2 regions of the Peptacetobacter sp. AB800 genome follow, and region 1 is predicted to be linked to the other one. Evidence: riboswitches for the same ligand, from Rfam matches in the RefSeq annotation. Region 1 holds a riboswitch; the other holds the start of a gene.
What was found. Region 1 has a riboswitch for lysine ahead of ACK2WN_RS06685 (Na+/H+ antiporter NhaC family protein). Riboswitches for the same ligand answer to the same signal wherever they lie in the genome.
Positions count from the first base shown of each region.

Region 2: another riboswitch for lysine. It lies ahead of ACK2WN_RS03450 (aspartate-semialdehyde dehydrogenase); the one in region 1 lies ahead of ACK2WN_RS06685 (Na+/H+ antiporter NhaC family protein).

Region 1 is NZ_JBLOUI010000018.1:22,397-31,567, forward strand. It holds gene pfkB (1-phosphofructokinase) at 1-210, shown strand, start outside; gene ACK2WN_RS06675 (zinc-binding dehydrogenase) at 260-1,525, shown strand; gene ACK2WN_RS06680 (1-phosphofructokinase family hexose kinase) at 1,735-2,661, shown strand; lysine riboswitch at 2,723-2,889, shown strand; gene ACK2WN_RS06685 (Na+/H+ antiporter NhaC family protein) at 2,999-4,627, shown strand; gene ACK2WN_RS06690 (pirin-like C-terminal cupin domain-containing protein) at 5,054-5,278, shown strand; gene ACK2WN_RS06695 (GNAT family N-acetyltransferase) at 5,339-5,626, shown strand; gene ACK2WN_RS06700 (HAD family hydrolase) at 5,653-6,360, shown strand; gene ACK2WN_RS06705 (TrkA C-terminal domain-containing protein) at 6,408-7,052, opposite strand; gene ACK2WN_RS06710 (RidA family protein) at 7,255-7,599, opposite strand; gene ACK2WN_RS06715 (DMT family transporter) at 7,971-8,873, shown strand; gene ACK2WN_RS06720 (MalY/PatB family protein) at 9,159-9,171, shown strand, end outside.
Region 2 is NZ_JBLOUI010000005.1:55,104-64,274, forward strand. It holds gene dapB (4-hydroxy-tetrahydrodipicolinate reductase) at 1-719, opposite strand, end outside; gene dapA (4-hydroxy-tetrahydrodipicolinate synthase) at 878-1,765, opposite strand; gene ACK2WN_RS03450 (aspartate-semialdehyde dehydrogenase) at 1,804-2,808, opposite strand; lysine riboswitch at 2,912-3,077, opposite strand; gene ACK2WN_RS03455 (L-serine ammonia-lyase) at 3,319-4,515, shown strand; gene ACK2WN_RS03460 (amidohydrolase) at 5,025-6,119, shown strand; gene ACK2WN_RS03465 (M20 metallopeptidase family protein) at 6,161-7,318, shown strand; gene ACK2WN_RS03470 (class I SAM-dependent methyltransferase) at 7,691-8,437, shown strand; gene hslO (Hsp33 family molecular chaperone HslO) at 8,497-9,171, shown strand, end outside.

The DNA.
Region 1 (9,171 bases):
TTAAAGGTTAAAGCACATTCTACAGTAGGTGCTGGAGATGCAATGGTTGCAGCTATTTCTTATGGAGTAGAGAAGGGACTTTCTTATAGAGAAGCAGCAAAACTAGGTGTTGCAACATCTGCAGGAGCTGTTACTACTATAGGAACAAAACCACCTACAAGAGAAGTTGTAGATGAACTTTTAGCACAGGTTGAATGTGAAGAAATATAAGCTATCAATAATAAAAAATTATAGATAAAAACTTAGGAGGAATTTGAAAATGAAAACAAGAGCAGTACGTATGTATGGGAAAGAAGATTTAAGATTAGAAGAGTTTGAATTACCAAAAATAAAAGACGATGAAATATTAGTTAAAGTAATGAGTGACAGTATATGTATGTCTACATATAAATTAGTTGAACAGGGTAAAAAACATAAAAGAGCTCCACAGAATATAGATACAAATCCAGTAATAGTAGGACACGAATTTGCAGGGGTTATAGTTGAAGTTGGTGAAAAATGGAAAGATCAGTTTAAACCAGGACAGAAATTTGCTCAGCAGCCAGCATTAAACTACAAAGGAAGACTAGATTCTCCAGGATATTCTTATGAATTCTGCGGTGGTGCTTGTACTTACTGCATAATGCCTCACGAAGTTATGGAATTAGGATGCCTTCTTAACTACGATGGAGATTCATTCTTTGAAGCATCATTAGGAGAACCAATGAGCTGTATAATAGGTGGATACCACGCAAACTACCACACAAATAAGAAAAACTACAACCACGCTATGGGTACAAAAGTAGACGGTAATATATTAATAATGGGTGGATGTGGTCCAATGGGACTTGGAGCAGTTAGCTACGGACTACAGTTCGAAAATAAACCGAAGAGAATAGTAGTTACTGATATAAGTGACGATAGAATAGCAAGAGCAAAATCTGTTATACCTGAGGAAAAAGGTGCAGAAAAAGGAATAGAATTAAAATATGTAAACACAGCTAAAATGGAAGATCCAATAAAAGAATTAATGGATTTAACTGATGGACATGGATTTGATGATGTATTTGTATATGTTCCAATAAAAGAAGTTGCAGAAATGGGAGATAAATTATTAGCATTTGACGGATGTATGAACTTCTTCGCTGGACCAACAAATAATCAGTTCAGCGCTGAAATAAACTTATACAACTGCCACTACACAAGTACTCATATATTAGGTACAACAGGTGGAAATAACGACGACCTTATAGAAGCTAATGACTTAGCAGCTAAAGGTTTAATAGAACCAGCAGTTATGGTTACTCATGTAGGAGGAATAGATAGTATAGCAGATGCTACACTTAACCTACCAAACATACCAGGTGGTAAAAAACTTACTTATACTCAGATAGACATGCCTCTTACTGCAATAGATGATTTTGAAGAATTAGGAAAAACTAGTCCACTATTTGCTAAACTTGATGCAAGTTGTAAAGCTCATAGAGGATTATGGAATGCAGAAGCAGAAAAAATATTATTCGACCACTTTGGTGTTGAATACTAAAATTTTGTAAGCCTCTATTCAAATTTTTATATAGACTGTGAGTTTTGTTGTTTTGTTCATAGTCGAAATTCTATCTAAATGATGCCGCTTCGAAAAAAGTTTTTGAGGCGGCATTTCTTATTGATGAAAATAATATGAATTATGTTATACTTTATATTGAGTGGAATTATAATAATTTTTATTTTTTTTATTTTATAAGGAGAGGAAAAATGATAATAACGGTATCTTTTAATCCTGCTATTGACCAGACAATAGATGTCAAAAATTATGAGTATGCAGGGATGAACAGAATTGAGCATTTTGAAGTAGATGCGGGTGGAAAAGGAATTAACGTCGCTAAAAACTTAAAGATTTTAGGTGAGGAGCCTACAGCACTTGGATTTATTGGAGGTAGAACAGGTCAGACTTTTAAAGAGATGATCAGCAATTTACAGATAAGAAACGATTTTACTTATATCTATGGAGAAACTAGAATTAATACCAAAATTGTAGAAGAAGACGGAACTATAACTGAGTTTAATGCAGCAGGTCCTGAAATTTTACAAGACCGTATAAATGAGCTTATGATAAAAATAGACGGATATGCTACAGAAAACACATTATTTGTTATATCTGGAAAAGTTCCTCCAGGAGTGGATGCTAATGTGTTTAAGAATATAATCAAATTAGCTCATAATAGGGGTTCTAAGGTGGCAGTAGACTCAGCAGGTGCATTATTTGCTAAGGCTGTTGAAGAAAAGCCTGAGATTATAAAAGTTAAGCTTAAAGACATAGAAAGAGTTCATGAAAAGGAAAATATGAACGACGAAGAAATAGTAGAAGTAGCAAAAAAATACATAAACGACGGAATAAAATACGCTGCTATATCTATGGGTGAAAGAGGTGCAATTTTTGCAAATGATAAGGAAGTGTTCAAGTGTAGCTTTGCAAAAGTTAAGACTCATTCCACAGTAGGTGCTAGTGATGCACTTTTAGCAGGATTTGTATACGGAATAGAAAATAGAATGGAATTTGAAAAAACTGCTAAATTAGCCACTGCTATGTCTGTAGGTGCTGTTATGACAATAGGTACAAAACCATCATCAAGAGAGATGATAGAAAAATTATATGGAGAGATAAAAGTGACGAAATTTTAAATTTACTATTGACAGTGAAGTTTTTAGATGATAAAGTTTAATCATCAACTTAATATTATCATTAAATGATAGAGGCGCGGTACTTATCAGTACATAATAACTTAAGCAGGGCAGCTGTTATTATCGAAAGGAAATACCGCCGAAGTTCAGATTTTGCACCGAAATCTGTTCTGGGGTATCGTAGAATATGCGATACACTGTCACATCGAGTGGAGCGCTATCTTGGTTAAATAAAAGGACTTCCCTTTTTAAATTGTAAATACAGCCATAAATGCTATATTCTTTGTGATATATCATTTGTGGTTTTTTTATTGTTTTAAAATGGGAGGATTTATAAATGAGAAATTCGAAAAAATTATTTAGAATCATGACGATGTGTCTTATGATTGTCATGATGATGTCAGTAACAGTATTTGCGGAAGGAGAAGCGACTGAGTATGTACCAAAATTATACTCTACAGCTTGGGCACTTGTTCCGCCAGTAGTTGCAATAACACTAGCACTTATAACAAAAGAAGTTTATAGTTCATTATTCGTAGGTATAGCAGTTGGTGGTATATTCTACGGAGGTGGAAATTTTGAAAGAACAATAACACATGTATTAAACGACGGACTTATAGGAGTTCTTTCAGATCCATACAATGTTGGTATATTAATATTCCTAGTTATATTAGGGGCTATGGTAAGTTTAATGAACAGAGCAGGTGGTTCTGCTGCATTTGGTAGATGGGCAGGACAGCATATAAAAACAAGAGTTGGTGCTCAGATAACTACTATAATATTAGGATGTTTAATATTCATAGATGACTACTTCAACTGTTTAACAGTGGGTAGTGTTATGAGACCTATAACAGATAAACACAATGTATCTAGAGCTAAATTAGCTTACTTAATAGATTCAACTGCCGCTCCAATATGTATAATCGCACCAATATCATCTTGGGCAGCTGCAGTAACTGGATTTGTTCCTGGTGAAGATGGTCTTTCAGTATTCGTTCAGGCGATACCATTTAACTTCTACGCATTATTTACAATAATAATGATGTTAGGTTTAGTTCTTTTAAAAGTGGACTATGGCCCAATGAAATTACACGAAGATAATGCTAAAAAAGGAGACATATTCACAACAGGAGCAAGACCATATGCTTACAATGAAGATGATGGTAAAAAAGAAAATACTAAAGGTCATGTTTTAGATCTTCTTATACCAATATTCTCTCTTATAATATTCTGTGTAATTGGTATGATATACACAGGAGGGTTCTTCTCAGGAGAAAGTATAGTAACAGCATTCTCAAATGCAGATGCTTCAGTTGGTTTAGCACTAGGAAGTTTCTTCGCACTAGTTGTTACAATACTACTTTATGTACTTAGAAAAGCTCTTACATTTAAAGAATGTATGGATTGTATACCAGAAGGATTTAAATCAATGGTTCCAGCAATAATGATATTAACATTTGCTTGGGCTTTAAAAGCTATGACAGATAGTTTAGGAGCAGCTCCATTTGTTGAAGGAATAATGAAAGGTAATGCAGAAGCTCTAATGAACTTCTTACCAGCAGTTATATTCTTAGTTGGATGTTTCTTAGCATTTGCTACAGGTACATCTTGGGGAACATTTGGTATACTTATACCAATAGTTGTTGGTGTATTTGCTAATGACCATCAGATGATGATAATAGCTATATCAGCTTGTATGGCTGGGGCTGTATGTGGAGACCATTGTTCACCAATATCAGATACTACAATAATGGCATCTGCTGGATCTCAGAGTGACCATGTTAACCACGTTTCAACTCAGTTACCATATGCTATGACAGTAGCTGCAATATCTTGTATAACTTATGTAATAGCAGGATTTACAAAATCAGCAGTTATATCATTAATATTTGGAGTTATAGCAGTTTTAGGAACATTAGCATTTATAAGAAGTAGAGAAAAAGCTAATGGAACTTATATAGAATAAAACCACGATTAGATATATGATTGAATTCAGATAAGATTAAAGTTGATGAGAGTTTGATTGTTAATAAGCTTGTTAGAATTTTTTAATTGATTTATTGATTAAGAAATTAAAATATAAATGATTCACTAACCAAAAGGAACCGATAGAACTGGGAACTCTATCGGTTCTTTTTATGTATATTTATAGTATGAGGGTTGTCATTCTTCTTTAAATATATCATTCCCCTCTCCAGGCTTCAGCTACGGCAATTTTGCCTCCGCCTGCAGATTGTCGAGGGGATACGATATATTTAAAGAAGAAATAGACAACCCTTATATTATAAAAATATACATAAATAAGAACCTTCAATCGTTTTTAATATAGCTACGGCGAATACCTCCGCTTGGAGATTGGAGAGGTGGATAAATATAAATATTTTCGTTTGAAATGAGTAATTGTATTTTTATTGGGAATATATATATTAAAAAGGGGGATAGTGTTTATATAAAGAATGGAGATGAAAAAGCGCAGGTTCTTTATATAAGTTCAAAGGCATTAAATGAACCTATATCTTGGGCTGGACCTATAGTTATGAATTCTAAAGAAGAAATTAAAGAAGCTTTAGATGAGCTAAATAAGGGTATATTTATAAAAGAAAAGTTAGAATATTAATTAAAAAATAGAATAAAGATAAAGAAAGAATAGAATAAAAATAAAAAAGGAGAGATCGTTATGATAAGAATAGAATATCAAGCAGATAAAAAGAGAGCAGTTGCTTTAGATACAGATAGAGAAGATAAGAGAGTTGGAAAGATAAAATATGTTGAGCAGGACGGAAATTGGGTAGTGAATAGTACTTTTGTCCGTCCAGATTATACAGGTCAGGGAATAGCAGGTCTTTTATTAGCAGAAATAGTTAAGCAAGCTAGAGAAAAAGGTGTTAAAATAGTACCTGAGTGCTCTTATGTTGAAAGTGCTTTTGAGAGAAAGGAAGAGTACGCTGACGTTTGGGCAAAATAAGTATTTTGAGAGGTAAAGTATTATAAATGAAGTTAAATGAATTTAATAAGCAGAGAACTGAGAAATTAAAGGGGAATTTAAAGGCCGTGGTGTTTGATATGGACGGTCTTATGTTTAATACAGAGTGGCTTATAAAGTATTGTTGGGATGTTACAGGAAAAGAAATGGGATATGATAACTTTGGAGATAATATATACAATACTTTAGGTATGAACTACAACAGAAGAAGAGAGTATTTTTTAGATAAATACGGAGAAGACTTTGATTTTGAAGGTTTTACGGATAGATATAGAGAGGTATCAGCTGATTATTTAGCAAAAAATGGAACTCCGGTTAAGAAGGGGTTAATTAATATTTTAAAGTTTTTAAAAGAAAATAAAATAAAAATGGCTGTTGCTACATCTTCTAGTAGAAAGTATGCTATGTCAAAAATATGCGATGTGGGTATTGAAGGATACTTTGATACGATAATTTGTGGTGATATGGTGACTAAATCAAAGCCAGATCCACAGATTTATAAGATGGCATGTGATGGTTTAAGCGTTGATTATGCAAGTTGTATAGCATTTGAAGATTCTCCAAATGGGATAAGATCAGCATATGCAGCGGGAATGAATCCTATAATGATTCCAGATTTGTTGGCTGATGCACCAGAAGAAGTGGAAGAGATGCTACTTGCAAAGCTAGAGGATTTGGATGAAGCAGTAGAATTTTTAAAAAAAGAAATTTTATAAAAGATAAAAAATAAGCCTCCTAAGACATTGGTCAAAGGAGGTATTTTTTATTTTTGTTCTTCTTTGTCGTCATTTCCATATAGGAACATAGGTACAGAGTTGAATATATGTTTATCTCCAACTACTAGTAAAGTATCTCCCTCCATAAATTCTATATATGGCCCAGGAGAAATTATAAGCTCGTCGTTTCTCTTGATTGCTACTATTGTACCACCAGTATTTTGCCAGAACTTAGTTTTTCCAGCATCCTGACCGATATACTTACATTCTTTAGTAAGCACAAACTGAGCAGGAACAAGAGGGTTTATTATCTCGAGTCTGTTTGAATAATCTAAGATTTTATTGATTGTATCTAGAATATTGTCTTCGATTTTAGATTTTGCATCTAGAAGATCGTACAAGTCTGACTTATAAGATGAGATATTTGTAAGGTCCTGATATTTTTTAATAAAAGAAGATGCTTTAGCAGATGAAAGTACTATAACACCCTTTCCTTTAATACTTTTGACAACTCCTATGTCTTCAAGTATTTTCACAGAACGTCTAACTGTTTCTGGAGATACATTGTATTTTCCAGCTAGAACAGAACGACCATATAAAATTGAATTTTCTTCTACTTCACCTGTATATATCTTATTTGCTATATCTAGAGCGATTTTTTGATATATCGGCATTGTGTAATTACTATCCATTAAATCACCCACTTTTAAATAATTATAATACTTCTATTTTATAATATTTTAACAAATTTGTCTAGATATTGGCAACAAATAAAAATGTAACTATGTAAATATTTTAAAATAAAAAAGGCGAAATAATAGAAAATGTAAAAAATTCGTATTAAATCGCCTTCAAAAAATTAATATTTAAATGTTCAATAGTTTAGAGTATATACTATTTTTCAGCAGCAACTACACTCATTTCAACAAGTAGATGTTCTCTAGCAAGTCTAGCTTCAACACAAGCTCTAGCTGGTTCGTGTCCTTCTTCTACCCATGCATCCCAAACAGAGTTCATCTGTTCGAAGTCTTTCATATCTCTTAAGTATATTGTTACAGAAAGGATATGTTTTTTATCTGATCCGTAGTTTTCTAATAATTCTTCAACTTTAGCAAGAACACCTTTAGTCTGTTCTATTATATCTCCTTCTCCGCAAGTCTGTCCGCATAGATATATAGTATCTTTGTGTTTTACAACTCTGCTCATTCTTCCAGTGCCTTCAAATCTTTTTATTGACATAATTTCGCCCTCCTTAAAATAATATGCTATAAAATTATAATATATATGTAAAAAATAATCTAGTCCAAGAATAAAAAATAATAAACTAATAAACAAAAAATAATTGAGAAAAATAAATTAAAATTGTATTTAATTGAGAATTTTTATCGTGGAAAACGATGTTTGACAATATTTAGCGCATAAATCTTAAAAGTTTAAAAAATTGTGTAACTTGACATTAAAGAGGGTAAAATATAAACTAATAAAGGAGTTTGATTTTAATATATAGATTTTACGGTTTGCATATGTAAATAAAAAATCCTATATTGAATCAATTAAATTCGAGATTATTTAAAAGGGATTAAAATATAATTTTAAAATGGAGGAAAAGTATGGAATCAAGTAACAGATTAAAAGGTGTATTCTTTATAATACTATCTGCAGCTGGGTTTGCGGGAATGTCTGCTTTTGTAAAATTAGCAGGTGATTTACCGAGCTTTCAGAAGGTATTTTTCAGAAATTTAGTGTCTACAGTAATGGCACTTTATCTAATAATAAAACATAAGGGAAGTTTTACAGGAAAGAAGGAAAATAGAAAGCTTTTACTTATGAGATCACTATTCGGAACTTTAGGAGTGATATTCAACTTCTATGCGATAGACAAGCTTATACTATCAGATGCTAATATGTTAAACAAGATAAGCCCATTCTTAGTGGTTATCTTAAGTGCTATCTTCTTAAAAGAAAAAATAAATATAAAGCAAATTTCAATGATAATGATTGCATTTGTAGGTGCGTTATTTATAATAAAGCCTACATTTAGCGTGCAAATAGTACCTTATTTAGCTGGTATACTTGGAGCTATATCTGCGGCATCTGCGTATACTTGCCTTAGAGCTATAGGAAACAAAGAAGATTATTATACAATAGTATTCTTCTTCTCAGTATTTTCTATAGTTTCTATACTGCCAATAGTGGTTATGGTTTATGAACCGATGACATTAATGCAACTTGTATATATGCTTATGGCTGGTGTATGTGCTAGTATAGGACAGTTTGGGATAACACTGGCATATAGATTTGCTCCAGCGAAAGAGATTTCTATATTCGACTATACAAATATAATATTCTCAGCAATTTTAAGTATAGTTATATTTGGTGCGTATCCAGATAGATGGAGTATTTTAGGATACTGTATAGTATTTGCTGCTGCGCTTTATATGTTTATGTATAATAGAAAGCTTGATAGAGAAGAAAGAGCAAAACTTGAGAATAAATCTATGAAGTGCAGTTAGATTCAATAATAGCTAATGTAGAATTAGCAGAAGAAATTTGCTACAAATAAAATATAAGAATTAATTTTTATAAAAGGGAGATATTCTTAAATAAAAGAAGATCTCCTTTTTTAAAGCATATTTTTAATAAAATTTATAATGCTATTGATAAAATCTATAAAACAAATAGAAATTGTTTATCAATAAAATTTTTTAAAAACCTTAACAAAATTATCACAAATGAATTATAATAATAAGAGAAAAGTCAAAAAATTTATAAAATAAAAATATGGGGAGATGGAAAAAATGGGAAAATATA
Region 2 (9,171 bases), on a different contig from region 1:
CCAGATTCTTTATCAGCTATAAATTTAGCTGCAGCTAATGCACCATTGGCAAATATCTGTCTTGACTGAGCCTGATGACTTATAGTTACAACTTCACTATCTCCACAGAATAAAGCGTCGTGTTCACCAACTATTGTTCCACCTCTAACAGCACTTATACCTATATCGCCAGGCTGTCTTTTGCAACTTCTACCAGATCTTCCGTTAACAACATTAGACTCTGGAAGAACTTCTTTAACACCATTTGCTATCATTATAGCTGTACCACTTGGAGCATCTACTTTTCTGTTGTGGTGTTTTTCAACTATTTCTATATCAAATCCATTAAGAAGTTTTGCAGCTTCTTTAACTAATTTAACCATTATATTTACACCAAGTGACATATTGTATGAGAAGAATACAGGTATTTCTTCAGCAGCTTTGTGTATTCTTTCTATTTCTTCATCGTTAAAACCAGTAGTTGCTATAACTATTGGAGTTTTAGTTCTTAAAGCGTATCCAAGTACATTGTCTAAGTTTGCGTGGTTAGAGAAGTCTATGATAACATCACCTTTTTCATCGCAATCAGCTAATTTTTCGTATATTGTTATGTCCTGTACACATTTACTTTTATCGTAAGCCTGAACAAAAGCAAGTTCGCAGTTTTCATCTGCTCTTACTGTTTCAGCAACTATTCTTCCCATTTTTCCGTCGTATCCTGTAGATATTACTCTTAACATAATTTCCTCCTAATTAAAAACTTATATCAAGTATAATAATTAAAAACTCGATTTAAGTTTATATTTTATTTCAATTATTTTATATCATAAATTTAAAATTGGATTGCAAAATATCAGATATAAATCCAACCTTCTGCAATCCAATGATTTACAAATTACTAAGCCTGAACTTTAAGTCCTGCATTTACTAATTCTTTTTTAAGAACTTCAAGATTAGCAGGGTCCATATTATCAAGTGGAAGTCTTAAATCTCCAACTTCAAATCCAAGTAAATTCATAGCAGTTTTAACTGGTATAGGATTTACTTCTATGAATAATGCAGCAATTAATGCGTCTAAATCTAACTGTATTTTTCTTGAACCTTCAACATCTCCGTTAAGATATTTTTCAACTAAATCGTGAGTTTCTCTAGGGCATACGTTAGCAAGAACAGATATAACCCCATGTCCTCCTAATGATAATAGAGGAACTATTGAATCGTCGTTTCCAGAGTATATAGCGAAATCTTCTGGAACTAAGCTTGCTATTTCAGCAACCTGTCCTAAATCTCCACTAGCTTCTTTAACAGCAACTATATTAGGAACCTGAGCAAGTTCAGCTATTAAAGCAGGAGATATGTTCATACAAGTTCTTCCAGGAACGTTGTATAAGATTATTGGTATATTAACGCTTTCTGCTATTGTTACGAAATGTTTTTTAAGACCAGATTTGTTAGCTTTGTTGTAGTATGGAGTTATTATTAATAATCCGTCAACACCAAGAGCTTCAGCTTTCTGGCTTAATTCAACAGAATGCATAGTATTGTTTGATCCTGTTCCAGCTATAACTGGTATTCTTCCGTTTACTTTTTTAACTGTAAATTCTAAAACAGAAAGTATTTCCTCATCTGACATTGTAGTAGCTTCACCAGTAGTACCACAAGAAACTATAGCGTCAGTTTTATTTTCTATATGATATTCGATAAGTTCAGCTAATTTATCGAAGTTTACCTTATTATCTTTTGTGAATGGTGTTACAAGAGCAACTGCAGAACCTTTAAATAACATTTGAGATCGACCCCTTTTCTTAAAAAATATAATTTATTTTAAACTAATTCCATTTCTATAGCTTTTTCAGCTATCTGAACTGCATTAGTAGCAGCACCTTTTCTTATGTTGTCAGCTACAACCCATAGGTTAACACCGCTATCAACACTGAAGTCTCTTCTTATTCTACCAACGAATACTTCATCTCTATCAGAGAATTCAGCTGCAGTAGGGTATAAGTTTTCTGCTGGGTTATCAACAACAACAACATTTTCCATAGCAGCTAAAGTAGCTACAAGTTCGTCTAAATCGAAATCTTTTTCGAATTCAAGGTTTATAGACTCACTGTGTCCGTTTTTAACTGGTACTCTTACAGTAGTAGCAGTTATTCTTATAGAATCATCGCAAAGGATTTTTCTAGTTTCGTTGACCATTTTCATTTCTTCTTTAGTGTATCCATTGTCTAAGAATGAATCTATGTGAGGAAGACAGTTGAAAGCTATTGGATGTGGGTAGAATCCTGTTGGATTTCCTTTTGATCCTTCTTCTAAGTCTTCAACACCTTTAACACCAGAACCAGAAACAGCCTGATATGTAGAATATACTATTCTTTTTATAGTGTATTTATCATGTAATGCTTTTAATGGTAACATAGCCTGAATTGTAGAACAGTTAGGGTTAGCTATTATTCCTTTTTTGTGTTCTTTTATTGCTTCTGGATTTACTTCAGGAACAACTAGTGGAACTTCTGGGTCCATTCTCCAGAAACTAGAGTTGTCTACAACTAGAGCGCCATTTGCTGCAGCTATTGGAGCGAATTTTCCACTTGTAGAACCTCCAGCTGAGAATAAAGCGATATCTATGTTTCTTCCAGTAAATGAATCTTCAGTTAATTCTTCAACAGTGTATTCTTTTCCAGCGAAAGTTACTTTTTTACCTGCTGATTTTGAAGAAGAGAAAAGATATAAATCATTTATTGGGAATTCTCTTTCTTCTAAAACTTTTAGGAATGTTCTTCCTACCATACCAGTAGCACCAACTACTGCTAAATTTACTTTTTTCATTAAAAATCACCTCATAAACATTATACATTATTTTTAATATTCTATATACACAAAAGACGCACAAAGGAATACCTTGTACGTCTATAAATTCTTATAGCAAAGTAAACCTTGTAGCTCAACACTAAACAAGTGACAGTGCAGTATATATTTTATACTACCCCAGAAAAAATCTGTGCCCAGATAAATTCTTCGGCCATTTTCCCTTTCGTACGAGATAAGTTTGCCAACTAGCTCGTAATACTGATGAAAACAGCGCCTCTACGCAGGTTATAGATATTAAATTAAACTCTTAAAGCAATAATAATACATTCTAGTAAAAATTGCAATACAAATTTGAATAACAAATGAGAATATTAAGAAAAATTCGATTTGAAAAACTTCTATCCAAAGTCAATTTTTTTATAAGAAAGCGATATTTTTTAGAAAAAATTATGTATAATAAAAGTGGACATAAAATAAAAAAATTATAATAAAAATTATTTTAGAAAATATATATAATGGAGGAAAAAAATGGATACTTTAAAAGAGTTATACAAAATAGGGAACGGGCCATCAAGTTCACACACAATGGGGCCACAGAGAGCAGCAGAAAGATTTAAAAATGAAAATCCAGATGCAGATAGCTTTAGAGCAACACTTTACGGAAGTTTAGCAGCTACAGGTGCTGGTCATTTAACTGACTACATAATAATAAAAACTATAGCTCCTAAAAAAGTTGAGATAGTATGGAGAGAAGATATAATAAAAGACTTCCATCCAAATGGAATGCTACTTGAAGCTCTTGATAGAGACGGAAATACTACTGCACAGTGGGAAGTATTCTCAGTAGGTGGTGGATCTCTTGCTGAAGAAGGAAAGAGAAATACTTCTGCAGTTAAAGAAACATATCCTCTAAGTACTATGGACGAGATAGTAAAATGGTGCAAAGACAACAACAAAACATTAGTTGATTTTGCCTTAGAAAATGAAGATAGTGACATAATGGATCACATAAATACAATAAGAGAAGCTATGAAAAAATCAATAGATGAAGGATTAGCTACTAATGAAGTAATACCAGGAAAATTACACTTAAAGAGAAGAGCTGGAGTATTCTATGAAAACTTCAAAAAATCTAATGACTTCTCTACCTTAGTTTACGCTTATGCATTAGCAGCTTCTGAACAGAATGCTTCTGGTAATATAATAGTAACTGCACCAACTTGTGGTTCTGCGGGTGTTTTACCAGGTATATTCTTCGCTATGAAAGATTATATGAATTTAACTGATGAACAGGTAAACGAAGCTATAATAGTAGCTGGTATAATAGGAAATATAATAAAAACTAATGCGTCTATTTCAGGTGCAGAAGTTGGATGTCAGGGTGAAGTAGGTGCTGCATGTTCAATGGCAGCTGGAGCAGTTGCTTATCTTCAGGGCGGTTCAATAGACCATATAGAATACGCAGCTGAGATAGCTCTTGAACACCACTTAGGTATGACTTGTGACCCAGTTTACGGATATGTTCAGATACCTTGTATAGAAAGAAATGCTATGGCAGCACAGAGAGCTTTTGATGCAGCTAAGTATGCTATGATAACAAACGGAGAACATTCTGTTTCATTAGACCAGGTTGTTGAAACAATGAAAGAAACTGGACTTGACATGATGGATAAATACAAAGAAACAGCTAAAGGAGGATTAGCTAAACACTTCTTCTCTTGCTAATTTTGCTTACGGGAGGGGCTACTGTGATTTTTCGCAGAAGCCTCTTTTTTAATGCTTCAAATAACAAAGAATCTCCTCTCCAGGCAATCAAGTTGCATTGTCGAGTTCGATTTCTTTGTTATTCAAAGCAAAAAGAAGGCGTTCTTAGCAAAAAATCGCAGTAGCCCCTGTAAAGTAAAATTAGAAAAGAGAAGAAGTGTTTTGAAGCTAGGACAGAGGGGATATAGGTTTGGTGGAAGAGGTTGGGGAAAAGTTTGTATGTTAGAGCTTATATTTGGGTAAAAGTAGGTTTTATATTTTAGACGGGGTATGTGTGTTTTGTTTTTTTGAAAAAATTCTGAAATTTTGTTGTTTTTTCTTGTATTTAGTTTTGTTTAATGTATACTATAAATAAATTGTTTTTTAGTTATGTTTTAGGTATACAAAATTTTAAAAAAGTATGTTGAAAAAATAGATTTTGAGATAGAGGGGTGAGATTTTTGAGAGATTTTTCATTTTTAGAGGGTGTTATGAAGCATCATAGAGAGGTTTTGCACGAGGTTGCAGAGCTTGGGAGAGAGGAGTTTAAGACTTCTGAGTATATTAGAAGTTATTTAGATAAATTGGGTGTTGAGTACGATAAGTGGCTTGGTACTGGTACTGCTGGGATTATTCGAGGTAAGGATGCAAAGAGAACTATAGCTTTTAGAGCAGATATTGACGGGCTTATGACTGAGTGTGGTGTGCAGCATCTTTGTGGGCACGATGGACACACAGCAATTCTTTTAGGTCTTGTTGAGTTCGTTAATGCTAATAAAGAGAAGTTAAACGATAATTTTGTGTTTATATTCCAGCCTGCAGAGGAAGGTCCTGGAGGTGCCGAGGCTCTTGTTAATGAAGGGATTTTGAAATATTATGGAGTTGACCAGATTTATGGACTTCATATTTATCCAGAAATCTCCGAGGGAAAAGTTGGTATTAGGGAAGGATATTTCCTTTCTCAGATTGGTGATTTTGAGATAGATATTTACGGAAAGAGCAGCCATGGTGGTTCTGCTCCAGAAGCTGGGATAGATGCAATTACAATTTATGCGTCTTTAGTTAGCAGTATGCAGACTATTGTTTCGAGAAATGTTAGTCCAATAGACAATGCAGTTGTTAGTATTGGGAAGGTTGAAGGTGGTTCAAGAAGAAATATTATCGCTGAACACGTTCATCTTGAGGGGACTATTAGATGCTTTAAACCAGAAGTTTATTCAAAGATTAAGGAGAGATTTTATGAAATTGCGGATGGTTTTTCAAAGGCGTTTAATTGCGAGATTAAGGTAACTATTAGAGATGATTATCATCCTGTAAACAATAATTCTGAGCTTTGTCAGGAGTTTATTGAGGCTGTTGGCGATGACAAGGTTAAGATTTTGGATCCTTTGATGATTGCAGATGATTTTTCATATTATCGGGAAGAAGTACCAGGAATTTTCTTTATGCTAGGTGCAAGAAACGAGGAAAAAGGATTTGTAAATGGACTTCATAATTTGAGATTTAACTTTGATGAAAAGATATGTGTAAATGCTTTAGATGCCTATATTTCAATGCTTGAGTACAAAGGCTCAATGGATAAATAGATTTTAGAAAAGATTGTGTAAAGACGTTTGGTGGTGAGATTATGGAAGAAAAAAATTGCGTATGTAATGGAGAATGTTTAGATAAAGTAATGTATTTAAAGGACAGTGTGTACGATTATAGAAAGAATTTGCACTGTATTGCTGAGGAAGGGCGAGTTGAGTTTAAGACTTATGATTATATAAAATCTGTTTTGGACGGACTTGGTTTAGAGAGTAAGAAATGGCTAGAAACAGGGCTTGCAGGAATTATAAAAGGTAAAGATGCACAAAAGACTGTTGCATTTAGAGCAGATATCGACGGACTTATGTCTAAGGATGGAACTGTTAAGCACCTTTGTGGACATGACGGTCATATGTCTATACTTTTAGGGCTTATCAAGTATGTAAACGATAATAAAGATAAGTTAAAGGATAACTTTGTGTTTATATTCCAGCCTGCAGAGGAAGGACCTGGTGGATCTGAAGATATGGTGAAAGACGGAATTATAGAGTATTACGGAATTGATGAGATATACGGACTTCATGTAAATCCGTTGCTTGATGAAGGCGTAATAGGAATTAAAAAAGGGCCTATGATGGCGGGGACAATAGATTTTGAGATAAATATTGTGTCTAAGAGTGCACATGGTGCAATGCCTCAAAATGGTATCGATGGAATTGTGATTTCTGCTGAGGTAATTAACTCACTTCAGACTATTGTTTCGAGAAATATTAGCCCAATAGACAGCGCAGTTATCACAGTTGGTAAGATAAGAGGTGGCGCAAGAAGAAATATTGTCGCTGAAAATGTGTCTTTAGAGGGAACTGTGAGATATGCAAAAGATGAGGTTTATGCAAATGTGCTTGATAGGATGAAGAAGATTTGCGAATTTACTGCAGCTAAGTATGATTGTAAGATTGAGATGAGTGTTTGCAATGAATGTCGGGCTGTGATAAATGACGATAATTTATATCAAGAGTTTAAAGATGCTTTTAAAGGGGATAATGTTGTGGAACTAGATTTCCGGATGGGTGCAGAGGATTTTGCATTCTTCCAGAGAGCAGTGCCAGGATTTTTCTTCAATGTAGGTACGAGAAATGAGGAAAAAGGGTTCACTGCGGGACTTCACAATGAGCAGTTTGACTTCGATGAAAAGATAATTTTAAATGGGGTTGAAGTGTATAGAAAATTAATGGAATATAAAAATATGTTCCTATAGAAAAGAGGGTATAGCCAAAAGTACTCCAGGCTTCAGCGCCACGCACTTTTATGTAACACATTTAAAGGTTCGTGGCGCTTGCAGTATTGTCGTGTTTTTTGGCTATTACCCTCTTTTTTTATGAAGGAATATGTTTTATATTCCATTAATTTTGTATAAGTGAGTGTGGAGTATGTGGCGCGTATAGTATTTTTTATGATATAATATACTTTATGCTATTATGGTTAGAAATATTGAGTTTGAGGTATATACTATGTATGAGTGTGGATATTTGATGTACAAGTGTTTATATTTCGAATTTTGATATTTTGCCTAATATAGTTTTTAGATGTTTTAGTTTTAGAAAAATATTATGATGTTGGGAGATTTGAGATGGATCAGTATAGAGATTTTGCATTTATATACGACGAGCTTATGGACGATGTCGATTATGATAGATGGGTTGAATATATAGAAGAGATTATCAAGAGTGAGGGTGCTGAGGTGCAGAATATTCTCGAGTTAGCTTGTGGTACAGGGAATTTGACTATACCTCTAACTAAGAAGGGATACGATATAGCTGGGATAGATATTTCTGCGGAAATGCTTGAGGTTGCTATGGAAAAGGCAGAAGAGGAAGGTGTGCAGCTTGTTCTTTTACAGCAGGATATTGCTGAGCTTGATTTTGATGTGCCAAACCTTGATTGCATACTTTGCGCTTGTGACGGATTCAATTATTTAACATATGATGACGATTTAGAGTATGTATTTTCAAAGGCTCACGAGCTTTTAAAAGAGGATGGGATATTTGTATTTGACATTAGCTCATACTATAAATTATCTAAGGTGCTTGGAAATAATACTTTTGCTGAGAAGAGAGAAGATGTCGTGTATATGTGGCAGAACTATTTCGATCCAGAAGAGGATTTAGTCGAAATGGAACTTACATTCTTCGTGAAAAACGAGGACGGTACTTTTGACAGATTTGATGAGGTTCACCAGCAGAGAGCTTACGAAACAGAGGATATATTAGAAAAATTAGCAGATGCAGGATTTAGAGATATCAAGGCTTATGGAGATTTTGCATTTGAAAAACCAAAGAAAGATGCAGAAAGAGTATTCTTTGTTGGTAGAAAATAATTGGTAAATAAAAATTGTAAATAATAAAAAGTAAATGAATTTGGAAAGGAAGAGTTTTGATGAACGATTATGTAATAAGAGCGACTTCTCAGAATGGGGAAGTTAGAGCATTTGTTGCAACGACAAGAAATTTAGTTGAAGAAGCGAGAAAATCTCACGGAACTACAAAGGTTGCAACTGCAGCACTTGGAAGAACTTTAACAGCTACATCAATGATGGGGCTTATGATGAAAAATAAAGGTGACGAGTTGACATCTATAATAAAAGGTGACGGGCCAATAGGAACAATACTTGCAACTTCTGATGCACAGGGGTTTGTTAGAGGATATGTTTCAAACCCAGATGTTGAGGTTGAAAACTATCCAAACGGAAAATTAAATGTAGCAGGTGCAGTAGGTACAGAAGGAACTTTAAAAGTAATAAAAGATTTAGGACTTAGAGAGCCAGTGAATGGATTATGTCCGATAGTTTCTGGGGAAATAGCAGCAGATTTTACATACTATTTCACAGTTTCTGAACAGACTCCATCAGCTGTCTCACTAGGTGTTTACACAACTCACTATGAAGTTGAACATGCTGGAGGATTTATCGTGCAGCTTATGCCAGATGCGACAGAAGCTACAATTTGCCAGCTTGAGGAAAATATAGGAAAGATAAAATCTATCACAGAGATGTACAGAGAAGGATTAACTCCTGAGGATGTGCTTAATTTAGTGCTTGAAGGTTTAGATCCT